Regions from separate parts of the Paenibacillus sp. FSL P2-0322 genome, predicted to be linked through region 1. Evidence: riboswitches for the same ligand, from Rfam matches in the RefSeq annotation. Region 1 holds a riboswitch; the other holds the start of a gene.
What was found. Region 1 has a riboswitch for cyclic di-AMP ahead of MKY24_RS21505 (TrkH family potassium uptake protein). Riboswitches for the same ligand answer to the same signal wherever they lie in the genome.
Positions count from the first base shown of each region.

Region 1 (7,643 bases):
TATTGTAAGGGGATTGCGTGGCATCTGTTGTGGAGAATGTATTAAATGTGCGCTCCAGTATAAAGAATAAGATGGATTGTACCCCGAGTAAAATAAAGGCCCACAAGTAGCCAACATACATACTGCGAAGCACATACAGCCCGTAGCCCGGCTCTTTCGCACGCGGCCATGCATTCAGTCCAACCTGACGCATAAGTCCGTCACCGCCGACCAAGGAGAAGTAGAGCGCTACTGCCATGAAGAAGGTAACACCAATCTGGAACACCATAAGAAATATAAGCATGCCCTTACCGCCTGCTTCTGCTTGCAATAAAGGCAGCATGTTCATTGTCCCAGCTATACTTGCAATAAAGTATATAACGGACAGAACAATGCCGCGTACAAATGAAGTATGTCGTCGGGTGAGTGACGCATACACAATGGCAAGAACACCCAGCACAAAGCTAAATAGGGCATAACCCGCATAGGTCATCCAATTCGCCCAAAATGTTTGCTTTTCGATATAATCGGTATAGGACGACGGGGCCGAAAAGCTTTGAGAGAAGGAGCGAACATCACCGTCTTCGAAAGTAAAAGCCAGTGTAAGTACCGAGGCGCCGATTTTTTTATCGTCTACGGTATACTTTAATCCACCTTCTTTTTCAGTGGTGGCGAGCTTCAAGTCCGACGGCTTAAAGCCAAAGCGCTTGACCCATACTGCGGCCGCCTGCTCCTTGGCTTCAAGCGTCATGCCGTCCTCAGCTACACGTATAAGCCTGTTACGTGCTTCTTCATCCGTAGAAATATCAGCCTGTGTGTAATTGGTACTGGAGGTGATCCGTTTAAAGCTAACGACCTTCCCAGTGGATAAATCCACATGAATTTGCAGTTTGCTTTTCGCTGAGGATTCAGGCAGATCAACCCGAAAGGTTTCGTAAGGGTAATTTTTCTTCCATGTACGGTCGTACTGTTGAAGCAGTTTTTCTCTAGATAAATAACCGTACAAATCTGTTTCGGCCTGATAGGTCACGACAGGCTCCTCTGGCTGTGATTCAGTATAGCCCAACTCGGAGCGGGCAAAGTCCAATGCGTGTATGACCGCTTCTTGTTTGCTGATGACCTTTGCGTTCATTACTGATTCTGGACTCGGATTGCTAAGCGAGGGAATAAGCAATTGAAAGATAAAAAAGCAAATCAGGCCAATCCCGCCCAGCAAGCCTAATTTTTTGAAGTTGGCCGTGAGCACGACCGGTTTCCCGATAGGATTCATGAGTTTCCTCCTTAATCTGTAAATAAGAACATCCATTAAAGATATCATACTGCACAGGTTCCCGCCAACAGACCAGCGATATTCATGAAAATAGAGTGAAAGCACTTTAAAGTTCCAATAAAATAAGATAAGCTGCGATTAAACGATGCCCATTCGCAAAATAAAGCCAATTTCACGTTTTTTCGGCGAAATCGGTTTTGTGATCTGGATATAGAAGGATTATAATCTTGAGGCAATGCCTATAAAATACATAGGTAATGATATACAGTTGAGCCGAATTTCTATGAGAAAACGGGGGAACCATGTTACTGGGGTGAATTTTACAGCTGATCCTGCTGGATTGGATGTGTAAATAGGGCATACTGTGCTGCCCGAATCCGTCAGCTAACCTCGTAGGCTGTGAGCAGGAACCAAGTCAGGCACTCGGTTTTCCGGTGTCTTTTTTTGTGTGTATAAAAGTGTTTGGATTGGTTAGACCGCTGCGGGTGCAGATTATTCTTCCGATTGCTGTTATCCCCGGATTTTTTGATTGTATAACCCCTTTAATGGTTAAAATCCGGAGATAAAGGCAAACGCTTCGCTTCTTCAGAACAATTCTGCCCCCTTCGCTGCTGCCCGCCAATAGCACAGGGGGCAGAGTAGTGCTTGACATGCATTCTTCCTGTATTCAGGGAATGCTAATTATAGTTACTAAAGGTTTGGAAAAATCAAAAAAATTAGGGGCAACGACGATCGGAAGATCAAATGGAACGCGTAGCGGGCTTACACCGTATTAAATCACTATTTTTATAGTTTTAAGGATTAGGAGAGAAGTGATGAATAGATGAATCCCAATGCAAGCTGGCTCCGGCTTTCTCCACCGCAGATATTCGTTGCGGGCTTTGCCATTATCATTCTAATAGGTAGTTTATTGTTAATGCTGCCGATCTCCAATACAACAGGAAAGCCACTTGCGTTTATAGACGCTTTGTTTACTGCCGCTTCCGCGACCTGTGTTACAGGGCTTGTAGTAAAGGATACGGGGACCTTTTTTACAACCTTTGGTCAAGTTGTTATCGTTGCGCTCATTCAGATCGGCGGCCTGGGCTTTATGACTATGGCTACCTTGATCGCGCTGGTGTTCAAACGTCGGATTTCCTTACGGGAGCGCCTCATTTTACAGGAAGCGATGAATCAGACCTCTGTCGAAGGAATTGTCGGATTGATTCGTAAGGTGCTGCTGTACTCGCTGGTCATTGAGGGCGTATGTGCTGCAATATTTGCGATTCGCTGGTCGTTTGATATGCCTGTAGGCAGGGCGATTTATTTTGGGATTTGGCATGCCATCTCCATGTTTAACAATGCTGGTTTTGACTTATTCGGGCACTTTCGCAGCCTGACAGATTATGTATATGATCCGATTGTTAATTTTACAGCTATGTTCCTGATTATTTCAGGCGGAATTGGTTTTGTAGTGATGTCGGACCTGGCAGAATATCGCAAGCGCAAGAGACTTTCCTTGCATACTAAGGTGGTACTCAGCATGACGGGCGCTATGATTGTAGTCGGCACGCTCGTGATTTTTGTATTTGAGTTTACGAATCCAAAGACTCTTGGCTCGCTTGATTGGGGGGGGAAACTGCTGGGATCTTTATTCCAGTCCGTAACCCCTCGTACCGCAGGTGCCAATACACTGGACATTGCAGGCTTGCGGCAGGCTACGCAGTTTTTTATCATCATACTCATGTTTATCGGGGCTTCTCCTGGCTCTACTGGAGGCGGGATTAAGACCACAACATTCGCGCTGCTCATTGGAGCCGTGATTTCGATGCTACGGGGGCGTGAAGATATTGTACTGTTCAAGTACCGACTTGCGCAGGGACGAATTTACAAGGCTTTGACCATTACACTGCTGGGGTTGCTGTTCGTGATCGGGGTGACCATGATTTTGTCGGCAACCGAAGATCATCATTTTCTGATGATCTTGTTTGAGACGGTGTCTGCGTTTGGTACGGTGGGGCTGTCGATGGGGCTTACACCTGATTTGACAGTCATAGGTAAGCTGGTGATTACCCTGACGATGTTTGCAGGTAGACTGGGGCCACTCACGCTAGCTTATGCACTGGGGCCGAAAAAGGGTAAAGAATTATATCGTCATCCGGAAGGCAAAATGATTATAGGATGAATCCATTTCATATTCATTTCGTTGGTTTAATTATTTCAGGATTTTTGCAAAATCCTCATTTATGAAATTGATTCAGATAAGGGAGTTTTCGAGTAGATATGAAAACGCAGCAGTTTGTAGTTATTGGCTTGGGACGGTTTGGCTCAAGCCTGGCTTTGCAATTGGTGGATATGGGGTGCGAGGTGCTAGGCATTGACCGGAATGAGGATGTGGTGGACAGTATGAGTGAGATGTTGACACATACTGTCGTGGCGGACGCTACCGATGAAGACTCATTGCGATCACTGGGCATCCGTAATTTCGATTGCGGCATTGTTGCTATTGGTGATGACATTCAGGTAAGCATCCTGACCGCCATTTTGCTGAAGGAGCTGGGTGTGAAAAAAGTCGTAGCCAAAGCCATATCTGTGCTGCACGGGCGTGCGTTAGAGAAGCTCGGTGTGGACCGGATCATTTATCCAGAACGGGATATGGGTATCCGGGTGGCTCATCAGCTAGTCACGCCTAATTTGCTCGATTATTTGGAGTTGTCCAAAGAATACAGTATTGTGGAACTCAATGTACCTGCATGTCTGAATGGCAAAACGCTAGCAGAGCTAAATGCCCGTACTCGCTTTGGTTGTAGTGTCGTGGCGCTTCATACGGCGAACGGTATCCTGATCGCACCGACGGCTATGGATCGGCTAAAAGCAGACGATATTATGGTCATCATCGGCTCGAATGACAATATCGGTCGCTTTGAGGATGAGGTTGTTAATGTCAATGAAGAGGGCTAAACCCTCTACACCATACGATAGCCTGCAAACGACGCACGTGTCTCGCTAATCCAGCGTCGTGCTGTCGGACCGAGATCGGTCGTCTCCGAGTAAATGAGGGAGGTCGTTCGGCGTGTCTCCTTCAAATCGGGCAAGTATAATGCAGTGAGTCCATTATCCCGTAATAGTTCGCTGCGCAAATAGGATTTGGGTAGCAAGGCGGAAGCCTTACAGGTTGGAAGCAGGCGTACAATTGCCTCGAAGGAGTCGATTTCCATGCGGATATCCGGCATGATGCCGCTGCGCTGGAATAAGTCATCCGTCAGACTGCGGTACCAGGTTCCTTTGGAGAATATAATCATCGGCAATCCTTGTAGATCTTTCATCGAGGCCGTTCCTGTCTTGACGGTTAATTCATGTCCAATGGGAACAACAAGCTCCAAATGATCATCAAATAGCGGAATGCAACGCAGTCCGGCTTCATGAATGGCAGACCCGACAATACCGGCGTCTGCTTTTTTATCACGTACAAAGGCGACGATTTCATGGGTTTTACCGGTGAGCAGCTTCAGCTCGGTTTGAGGATGCTTGCTCATGAAAGCTTCGACGAGGGTAGGCAGCGTCGTTTGGAGTGTCGTGAGGCTTGCACCGAGTGTAAGCATACTCTGGGCTTCATTTTTGTGCTGGGACAGCTTTTGTAAAAAGCGAAGCTGTCGTTGCCGTTGCTCTAGTGCGAATGTATAAACAAATCGGCCAGTGGACGTAATTTCGAGCCGTTTGCCCCGACGATCAAAGAGATTCACACCCAGCTCTTCCTCCAGCTTGGCAATTTTGCGAGACAGGGCAGGTTGGGACAGATTCAGCAGTTTGGAGGCTTTATTCAGGCTGGACTGCTCGACAATGACGGCAAAAGCGTTCAAATCCTCAAACAAATCATCCACTTCCTCTCTATATGCAAAAAAGACATAATAATTAATACGTATATTGCAATTCCATTATAAGCCGAAAAGGAGTAACATGAAAGCGACACAAGATGTTCACACTTTTGTTTTTCCTTATAAGGGACACCTTGTTGGACATTTCCTGTCGGGAACTGTCATTTTATATGTTATATTACTATTGAAAACGCTATTATTGGGAGAAGGGAGCATGACCTAGATGAGAGGATTTTATTCCAGAAAGCTGCATTCGCTTCTTGGCGTCATTCCGTTGGCTCTATTTTTTGTTGAGCATTTGGTGACGAACTTCACAGCGGTGGAGGGCGGCAAGGAAGGATTTAATCGCAGCGTGGCCTTCCTGAATGGTTTGCCGCTGGTTATTGTGCTAGAAACGTTATTCATCTACTTGCCATTACTGTTCCACGGAATTTATGGCTTGTATATCGCTTATCAGGCTGACCCGAATGTCAAAAGGTTCGGCTATTCACGTAACTGGCGCTTTCTGTTCCAGCGTATTTCTGGCGTCATTACATTTGTATTTATTATCTGGCACGTATACGACACACGCTTTCAGGTAGCTCTGGGTAAAGTAACTCATGAGGAGCTAGGCGGCGTTATGCATGGCATCGTGACGAACCCGGTTTATTTCATTTTGTATTTAATCAGTGTCGTTTCGGCATCCTTTCACTTTGCTAACGGACTGTGGGCATTTATGGTCAGTTGGGGGATTACTGTGGGACCGCGTGCGCAAAAAGTATCTTCTTATATCTGTATGACCCTGTTCGTGGTGGTGTCTATCGGCTTCATCGCTTCCCTGCTTGCATTCCGCAGCGCGGAATTTCAGGAAACGGCAACTGCCTTGGTGCAATGCAGCGCTTTTAAACAGCTACTGTAAATGAGTCATATCCATTATACATCGTGTTGAGATTCTATTTTTAAACGTAAAAGGGGATTTGGTTAAAATCCTGAAAAAAAGGAGTGAGCAGAAATGGCAGCATCCAACATTATTGTCGTGGGCGGCGGTCTGGCAGGTCTAATGGCTACGATCAAGGCGGCAGAGGCGGGAGTTCACGTTCATTTATTTTCTTTGGTTCCGGTCAAAAGGTCCCACTCCGTTTGTGCTCAAGGCGGCATCAATGGTGCGGTAAATACCAAGGGTGAGGGAGACTCACCCTGGATTCACTTTGATGATTCGGTCTATGGCGGGGACTTTCTGGCCAACCAGCCTCCGGTAAAAGCGATGTGCGAAGCGGCTCCAGGGATCATTCATCTCATGGACCGCATGGGCGTCATGTTTAACCGGACACCGGAAGGACTGCTGGACTTCCGTCGCTTCGGCGGTACCCAGCATCATCGGACCGCCTTTGCTGGCGCGACGACAGGACAGCAGCTTCTGTACGCTCTCGATGAGCAGGTACGGCGCTGGGAATCTGCTGGTTTGGTGACCAAGTATGAAAATTGGGAGTTTTTACAGGCTGTACTGGATGATGAAGGCATCTGTCGAGGGATTTGCGGGCAGGATTTGCGTACGATGGAAGTGAAGACTTTTGCAGCGGATGCAGTTATTTTGGCGTCTGGTGGCCCCGGGATTATTTTCGGTAAAACCACGAATTCCGTCATTAATACGGGCACAGCTGCTGGTGCGGTGTATCAGCAAGGCGTACGCTATGCGAACGGTGAGTTTATCCAGATTCATCCGACGGCTATACCAGGGGATGACAAGCTGCGTCTCATGTCCGAGTCGGCACGGGGAGAGGGCGGTCGTATTTGGACGTATAAGGACGGTAAGCCATGGTATTTCCTCGAAGAAAAGTATCCGGCTTACGGAAATCTGGTCCCTCGCGATATTGCAACACGTGAAATATTCAGTGTATGCGTTGATGATGGACTGGGTATTAATGGCGAGAACATGGTCTACCTCGATCTGTCCCACAAGGACCCGAAAGAGCTGGATGTAAAGCTGGGCGGCATTATTGAAATCTATGAAAAATTCGTCGGTGACGATCCGCGCAAAATCCCGATGAAAATATTCCCGGCTGTTCATTATTCAATGGGCGGCATGTGGGTCGATTACAATCAGATGACGAATATACCGGGCTTGTTCGCGGCTGGTGAGTGTGAATTCCAATATCATGGTGCGAACCGTTTGGGTGCGAACTCGTTGCTGTCAGCCATTTACGGCGGGATGGTAGCTGGACCTAAGGCTGTGGAATATATCAAAGGCTTGAAAAAATCTGCACAGGATATAGCTACTTCCGTATTTGATGCGGCAGTTCATCAGCAGACGGAGAAGTATGAGCGTATTTTGCATATGGACGGAAAAGAAAATGCTTATGTTCTTCATAAAGAGCTGGGCGAGTGGATGACGAACAACATGACTGTGGTTCGTTATAATGACAAGCTGGAAGCTACGATCCACAAGATCAAGGAGCTGAAGGAGCGTTACTCTAACATTAACATCAATGACGCTTCGCGCTGGAACAATGCGGGTGCGGCGTTTACACGGCAACTGTGGAATATGATGGAGCTGGCCGAAG
Region 1 is NZ_CP150243.1:4,858,069-4,865,711, reverse strand. Features, by position in the region: gene MKY24_RS21510 (type II CAAX endopeptidase family protein) at 1-1,249, opposite strand, end outside; cyclic di-AMP (ydaO/yuaA leader) riboswitch at 1,511-1,663, shown strand; gene MKY24_RS21505 (TrkH family potassium uptake protein) at 2,073-3,413, shown strand; gene MKY24_RS21500 (TrkA family potassium uptake protein) at 3,512-4,189, shown strand; gene MKY24_RS21495 (LysR family transcriptional regulator) at 4,195-5,100, opposite strand; gene MKY24_RS21490 (succinate dehydrogenase cytochrome b558 subunit) at 5,327-6,001, shown strand; gene sdhA (succinate dehydrogenase flavoprotein subunit) at 6,095-7,643, shown strand, end outside.

Region 2 (7,643 bases), 2.8 Mb from region 1:
CCCACATTGCCAAAATTTCCAACACGTTCGTCCAAGGACTTGGATTTTCAAAAGGATGCGCAGAGTTAGCTCCCGCATAACCGCCTCCATTCGTCCCCAAATGCTTGATGGACTCCAGAGAAGCAATGGGCCCCATAGAAATCTGCTGCTGTGTTCCGCTCAGCGTCGTAAGATCCGCCGTAGGCTGTAGCGTCTGTGGTACCTTCAATCCAACCAGCACCAGCGTAAGCACAAAGGCCAGCGGCAGGAAAATCCTTATAATGGCTTTAATAAAATCTTGAAAGAAATTGCCCATCCCTTCACCGCGCCGCGTCAATCCTCTCATAAAAGCCGCAGCAACCGCAAAACCGGAAGCAGCCGAAGTGAACATCATCATCGTGACGAACGCCATCTGTGTCAGATACGTAAGCCCGCTTTCTCCGCTATAATGTTGGAGATTCGTATTCGTCATAAAGCTGATTACCGTATTAAAAGCTAGTGATGCTTCCATATTACTGTTTCCAGCCGGATTACCAGGAAGCATTCCCTGTAAACGCAACAGCAAGTAGCTGATCGCCACAAGCACGACATTCGTTGCAATGAAACTCATAACATACGTAGTCCAACGCATGCTCTCCAGCTTCTTCAATCCTACTATCTTATAAATCAGCTTTTCTGTTCCGCCAAAAATCCGATCCGTCCGATTGGGTTCATTCGAGAATACATGATACATATAGGTGCCCACTGGCTTTACCAAGAGCAGCAATATGACGATCACAATTCCAATTTGAAGCAGCTCCATCCTTTATTCCTCCTTCAAAATGCTCCTGCGTTTGGAACAACAGACCTGCTTCCAGAGCACCAATTGTGTGCACACGTTTGCGAAAACCCGCTACCTATGATGCTTAATATTCAGATCTGTTGTTCCCGCCCGCTCTATCCCCTATAGCTGACTAGAACTTTTCAGGGTTCAGGAGTGCGTAGATTAAATACATAAACACAATAGCCGTAAGCCCAAGTATAACGATCATCCTCTTCGTCCTCCTTTAGAGGTCTGCGCATCACACCAGCGTACAAACAGCAGTATCACTCCATAACTCACAGCCATGACGAGCAGCATGTATATATCCATCATGTTTATACCCTCCGTATCGGTCCTCAGATCGCCATTCTTATTTGATCATAAAATCATAAAACAACTATGTTATAAGTGCTTATCCGTTCAGCAGAAAACCCACCTCTCCGTTCAATGTGTAGATCACATGATCCGCTCCCAATCCCCGATAAATTCCTTGTGGATTACAGCCGTGCGTAATAACATAGATCGATTCCGATGTTAGCGGCCGACATATTTGCAGGAAACGGCACGTCAGATTCAAGCTGTTCTCGAACAAATACACACTACCAATTTCTTTTTTTGGAAAATTCCATTTTCCCGCTTGCATGGTATTGATGCGGACAATGTGCTCCACACCCATTTTTTTGAGCTGTCGTTCCTCCTGGGCGCTATTCGTGAGAACTGCAAACGCCAATTTTTTGAAAATAAGCAATTTCACAAAACTTCTGCCCGCTTCATTCGGTGCAGTGACAATAATTAACCGACCTTCCATCAGTAGCTCCTCTCCCGGTATAAAAAGACAACAAAAAGAAGCCGAAGGAAAAAGGCTTTCCTCCGGCTTCTTACATATCCATGATAAAATAAACCATGGCTGCACACGGCGGTTTGTTGCCTCTCCCTGTACGCTTACGAGGTTAGCTGTCGGATTCGGACGTGAGAGTCGCCCTATTTCTGGCACTTGACCTGAAAATTCACCCCATGAGACACACGGCTTCCGAAGCCGTACAATCTCGATTGGTTCCCCCGCTTTTGCAACTGCAAAATTCAGCGCTATAGACATTTCGTTGTTGCTTCATTCAAGTTAATTTGAAATTACGTCTTGAATCATACACCCGCGCATGGAAGACTGTAAAGCTCAACTGCGGGGTTATAAATCGGCCTTTAGAGCCTAGGATATTAATAATAGCGCTTACAATGCAACTATGCTTCTCACAGCTCCTTCAATCTCTGTTTTTCATCCCTTTTCGAAAATGACAAGCATGTCAATATTGGCGTAGGGTAGGGCGTTTTTGGCCTTTTTTTGTAAAAAGAGAAGAAAATACGCTATATGTACCAGCTAAACACCGATTGAACCCGCTTTTATAAGAAGAAACACCTTAATTCGCTCCATTTGCGGTGCGATTTACTGTTTTGAACAAAATACGATTTTACAGCGGCTAAAGGCTTGATACAGCTTTTCAAAACTTGCAACCTCGATTTTAATTGCTTACAATTTAATTGCTGAATATTGAATAAGGAGAGATACTATGACCGTTTATGAATATGATGCGCACACCCTGCAAGGGAAACAAATTCCGTTATCCACATATGAAGGGAACGTTCTGCTTATCGTGAACACTGCCAGCAAATGTGGGTTAACCCCCCAATACAAAGCGCTACAAGAGCTATATGACCAGTACCATGAACAGGGGCTCGAAATTTTGGGATTTCCCAGCAACCAATTTGCCAAACAAGAGCCAGGTTCCAGCGAGGAGATTTCCGAGTTTTGCCAGATCAATTATGGTGTTACCTTTCCGATGTTCGCCAAGACAGATGTCAATGGCGATCAAGCGCACCCCTTATTTCGTTACCTGACCCAAACTGCTCCGGGGGTATTAGGGTCCAAAGCGATCAAATGGAATTTTACTAAATTCTTAATTACACGAGAAGGTAACGTATTTAAGCGCTATGCACCGCAAACCACTCCAGATAAGCTGGCGGGAGATATAGAGAAGCTTTTGCAGCAAAACTGACATCCTTCTTTATCACAGTTAATAAACGACCGGTTGTCTACCGTTGTTCTGTGGCAAAAGGATATAACGAAAAATGCTTAACAAAAAAGCATCCCTTCACGTAAACCGTGTCAGGATGCTTTTTTAACTGAGTCTTGCATATAATGCGGTCGAGAGGACTCGAACCTCCACGGGCGTACGCCCACTACCCCCTCAAGATAGCGTGTCTGCCATTCCACCACGACCGCAAATCATAATGTAATGAGGCAACAGATTTATTATACTCTCTCATCAACTATTTGTAAACAAAAATATAATAATTATTTTATATGTTATTTTAACTAACATATATGAGCGATAAGAATATTTAATTTGACACAAAAGCTACTTAAATGTAAATATATATTACATATATTTCGAATATCTTTCGTCCCCCCAAGTAAAGAGTGAAATAACGTAACATAAGGATTCACTTCGAGGAGGCGAACCACCCTGCATAAAGGCAACCGCTTGCTGAACTATGCATTATTGTTGGACCCTTCCCTACCTGTTGGTGGCTTCACCCGTTTCAACGGACTGGAGAAACTATCCCGTAACGGACATTTGAACAGTCTACAAGACCTGGAACATTACATGCTGGATGATTTGTATCCTCAATTTACAACCGTTGACGGCATGGCTATCAAAAGTCTGTATGTCGCCATCCAGCAGAATGACAGTTGGCGGATCGCCCTCATTGATAAGATGCTGCATACCCAACGTCCCTCCTGGCAGCATGTGAAGGAGTTTCGTCTATCCGGTCAGCGTCTACTCAAGCTCGCTAAGGCTCTTTATCCTTGGCTTGAATTTGACCAGTTGGAATCCATACTCATTCAATACAATGCGATTGGCACACTCGCTACCGTTCACACCTGGATTAACTTCCTCCTCGGAAACGATGTAGAACAGACCGTTCACGGCTATCTTAGCGCAGCGGTGTCCTTCTGTGTGGAAGATGCCTTCAAACTACTCAATCCTCCTTATGAGGAAAAGAACCCTCTTATGGAGCGTATGACAAGCGAGCTCCTCTCTGCCTGGAAGAAGCTTAACCAACCTGAGCCAACTGCATCTCAGCGTCGCTTTCTTCACAGACATTGGTCCAGCTCCTACATCACTCTACCTCTTTATATGAGCCATAATAACCAATTGGATGAACCTAGACTGTTTTCCTCCTCAGGTCTATTCAAACGCCTTCCAGCATCCCCCTGATGCGTCGTTTCGCCAATGTGGTCACAACACCAAAAACACTCTGTCCCTTTCCTCAGGTGGCAGAGTGTTTTTTATCCACATATAATCGCAATTCACAGCATTAGCAGACTCTAGACGGATTATCAGAACCACCTAGCACTTAATTAAGTAATTAATTCAACAAAATGACGCATTTACGATTGTAAAAACACGTATAAAAGTGTATCATAGTGTTAGATGGTTAATTCTAACATGTTTACTGATGATTATTATAACACACCAATTATTCCGCAAGAATCCGTAAGGGGCGATTTCTCTTGAATAACAAAATGCCTGTCACCTCCTTCGGGTGGGCCATCAAACAACGGCTTGTCGAACTTCGACTGGATCAGAAAACATTTTGTGAGACACACAATATTCCGCCTTCACGCTTGTCCAATCTGATTCACGGCACCCGCAAAGCACAAAGGTACAGAAAACAAGTTGCTGCAATTCTGAACATCGACGATAACGACTATAAGGAGGCACCGCACTCTAAACCTAACAAGCATTCCAGTTACATATAGGTCATTCCATATCACCAAGAAACCAAATAGACCCGTAAAGCGAACCCCACTCGTTCGTTTACGGGTCTTCAACCCAGACGATCTTTAGCCAAAAAATTATTCCGGCTTTGTTTTATCCTTCTCACTTTTTTGCTTACGGTATTTTGCAAATTCAACATATTCTAAAATAAAATTCTGTTCTTCCGTCTCAAGATCTTCTGCCTGGCAATTCAGTGGCCCCATCACTCCAAAAAAATAAGCAGCCTTCTGCTCCTGAAGTACGCCTTCTCCTGGCTTAATCCCTTTCATTAACCAATCGAGCGATACATTAAAAAAGTCCGAAATCTGAATCAAATGGGTGGTACCCGGCGTTGTTTTACCCCTTCTCCAATCACCGAGATTCCCTGAACTGATTTTAAGTTTTTCACAAAATGCCTTCTTGGTCATTCCGCGATCCTTAATCAAAGCTTCAATCCGCTGATAAATAGTTTGATCTCCCAAAATGTTTCCCCTCCGACACAGTAACTTTTTCTGAAATAATTTTCATTTTTCAAGCCTTACTCATTAGTAATCCTCATCAAATCCTAAGCAACCATTACCTCATAGTAGAATTGCGCTGGTTTTTCTCTTTACGAAAGCGGGTAAATTCAATATACTCAAGTATAAAATTTCTTTCCGCCTCACTAAGCGGTTCCCCCTGGCAATTCAGTTGCCCTGAAGCGCCAAAAAAATAAGGGTCTTGCGACTCCTTTAGCACCTCACCCTGTACATCTCGACCCAGCATGATCCAATCCAGACTGGCATCAAAAAACGAAGCAATTTCAATGAGTTTATTCGTGCCCGGCGTCGTTTTTCCTCTTTTCCAATCCCCGAAGTTCCCTGTACTAATGCCTAACTGCTGGCAGAACGCCTTTTTCGTCATTCCCCGTTCCTTGATGAGTTCCTCAATGCGATGGTAAATAGATTGCATAGAAGTTCCTTCCTCCCTAGCAGGCTCTCAAATAACGATATCATGTTCTCTGTTCCCATTTCAAAGATCACGTATGCTAAAATTACCGAATTATGTATGTTGGTTTCCATTATACCACAACACGCAACAAAAACCGCCTGTTTTCCGAAGAAAGGGCGGTCTTTAAGCCAGTTCACTTACGCCAATCACGTAGCAGAGTTGTCGATTTTAAGTAAGATATGCTTCAATTCATTCAAAGTTTCACTCAGATGCAATAAATCTTCTTCTGGCAAATACACCAGTCTTTCTTGAATTTTATTGGAGAAGGTATGAAATACCTGTTCACAAAAAGCATCGCCTTCCTGTGTAATCGCCACATTCACGACTCTGCGATCCGAATCACACGATTGGCGGTCAGCCAACCCATGCTCCACCAACTTATCCAGAAGAGGAGTCATGTTTGGACGTGAGACATTAAGTTGTTTGGACAAATCGGATACTGTAGACGAACGCACTTCACGCAGAAGCATGAGCACTTGAAAGTTATTAGGCGACAAGTGTAATGGGAAATCGAGCGGACCGTAGGTGAAAAATTTCTTCTTCACAATCGGAAACAAGCCCAAAATATTTTCTGATATATTTCCTAACAGTTGAGTGTCCATATTTTTCACCGTCACTTCATAAGTTTATACTTATCATTCTATAACATTATGGCATTATATTATACTATGGAATCATTATTTCATCATAATCATTACTTTATTACATCACTACACAAATAAAAAAAGCCTCTACCGCGAGAGACTTTTCCGTTTATTCCATTGATGCGGTCGAGAGGACTCGAACCTCCACGAGCGTACGCTCACTACCCCCTCAAGATAGCGTGTCTGCCATTCCACCACGACCGCATAACAAAATATAAATGGTGAGCCATGAAGGACTCGAACCTTCGACACCCTGATTAAAAGTCAGGTGCTCTACCAACTGAGCTAATGGCTCATGCTGTTCATCCAAGCTGTCCGCCATTAGACCAGACCTCAGGAATTTCCCTTAAGCATGCAACATGTAGTCTATAAAGACAACAATGACCCGTAGGGGATTCGAACCCCTGTTACCTCCGTGAAAGGGAGGTGTCTTAACCCCTTGACCAACGGGCCTTATTATTATACGCCAACTTGGCGACAAGAAAGAGTATATCAAATAGAATAACGAATGGCAATACTTATTTCTAAAATTTTTAAAAAAGCAGTTTTTATAAGCACAAAATTCGCATTTACTTACAATACCTTATCTAAAATCACTAAAATCCTGAAAACAGAGATTAATGATTGCAATATCACTTGTATTTACTTATAATCACTTACGAGATACCGAAATAATTATATATCAGAGGAGCTTTTTATGTATCAGGAAGAACGAATGTTAAAAATCGTTGATTACTTACAGCTTCATAAGCGTATTTCGGTGGATGATATTTGTGAATTTTTTAATGTTTCACGAGATACGGCCCGTCGAGACCTCGTAAAACTTGAAGAGCATCAAAAAATTATTCGCACCCGCGGCGGCGCTCTTCTCCCTACACTTCATCACGATCCAATTGGAAATTATAATGAAAGACTACTTACTGTATCCGAGGAGAAACAAGTGATCGGACAGCTGGCTGCCAGCATGGTACGAGATAAGGATCGTATTATATTGGATTCCTCTACCACCGTACAGGCGTGTGCAGAAAGACTGAATGTGCAGGAATGTTCGGTCATCACCAATTCAATCAATCAGGCTGACGTGCTATCTGGAAAAGACGGTGTCTCCATTCATCTGCTGGGAGGCCGCCTGCAAAAAGAACACCGATATGTATATGGCTCCTCCGTGATCGCCACTTTGTCTCACTATTTTGTAGACAAAGCCTTTATCGGGATTGGTGGTATATCTGCCCACGGACTAAGCCTGATTCATGAAGAAGACGGCATGCTAAAGCATCAGATGATGAAACAGGCAGATCAGGTGATCATCCTTGCGGACCATTCGAAATTCGGAATCAATTTTCCATATCGTTTTGCCGATCTGTCTGAAGTTAATATCGTGATCACCGACAGATTGCCAGAACCAGCGAT
Region 2 is NZ_CP150243.1:1,539,660-1,547,302, reverse strand. Features, by position in the region: gene kdpA (potassium-transporting ATPase subunit KdpA) at 1-781, opposite strand, end outside; gene MKY24_RS06835 (hypothetical protein) at 1,194-1,589, opposite strand; cyclic di-AMP (ydaO/yuaA leader) riboswitch at 1,705-1,877, opposite strand; gene MKY24_RS06830 (glutathione peroxidase) at 2,344-2,829, shown strand; tRNA gene MKY24_RS06825 (tRNA-Leu) at 2,974-3,056, opposite strand; gene MKY24_RS06820 (urease accessory UreF family protein) at 3,319-4,056, shown strand; gene MKY24_RS06815 (hypothetical protein) at 4,353-4,601, shown strand; gene MKY24_RS06810 (helix-turn-helix transcriptional regulator) at 4,698-5,081, opposite strand; gene MKY24_RS06805 (helix-turn-helix transcriptional regulator) at 5,176-5,550, opposite strand; gene MKY24_RS06800 (MarR family transcriptional regulator) at 5,736-6,191, opposite strand; tRNA gene MKY24_RS06795 (tRNA-Leu) at 6,355-6,437, opposite strand; tRNA gene MKY24_RS06790 (tRNA-Lys) at 6,453-6,528, opposite strand; tRNA gene MKY24_RS06785 (tRNA-Glu) at 6,615-6,686, opposite strand; gene MKY24_RS06780 (DeoR/GlpR family DNA-binding transcription regulator) at 6,931-7,643, shown strand, end outside.
Region 2: another riboswitch for cyclic di-AMP. It lies ahead of MKY24_RS06835 (hypothetical protein); the one in region 1 lies ahead of MKY24_RS21505 (TrkH family potassium uptake protein).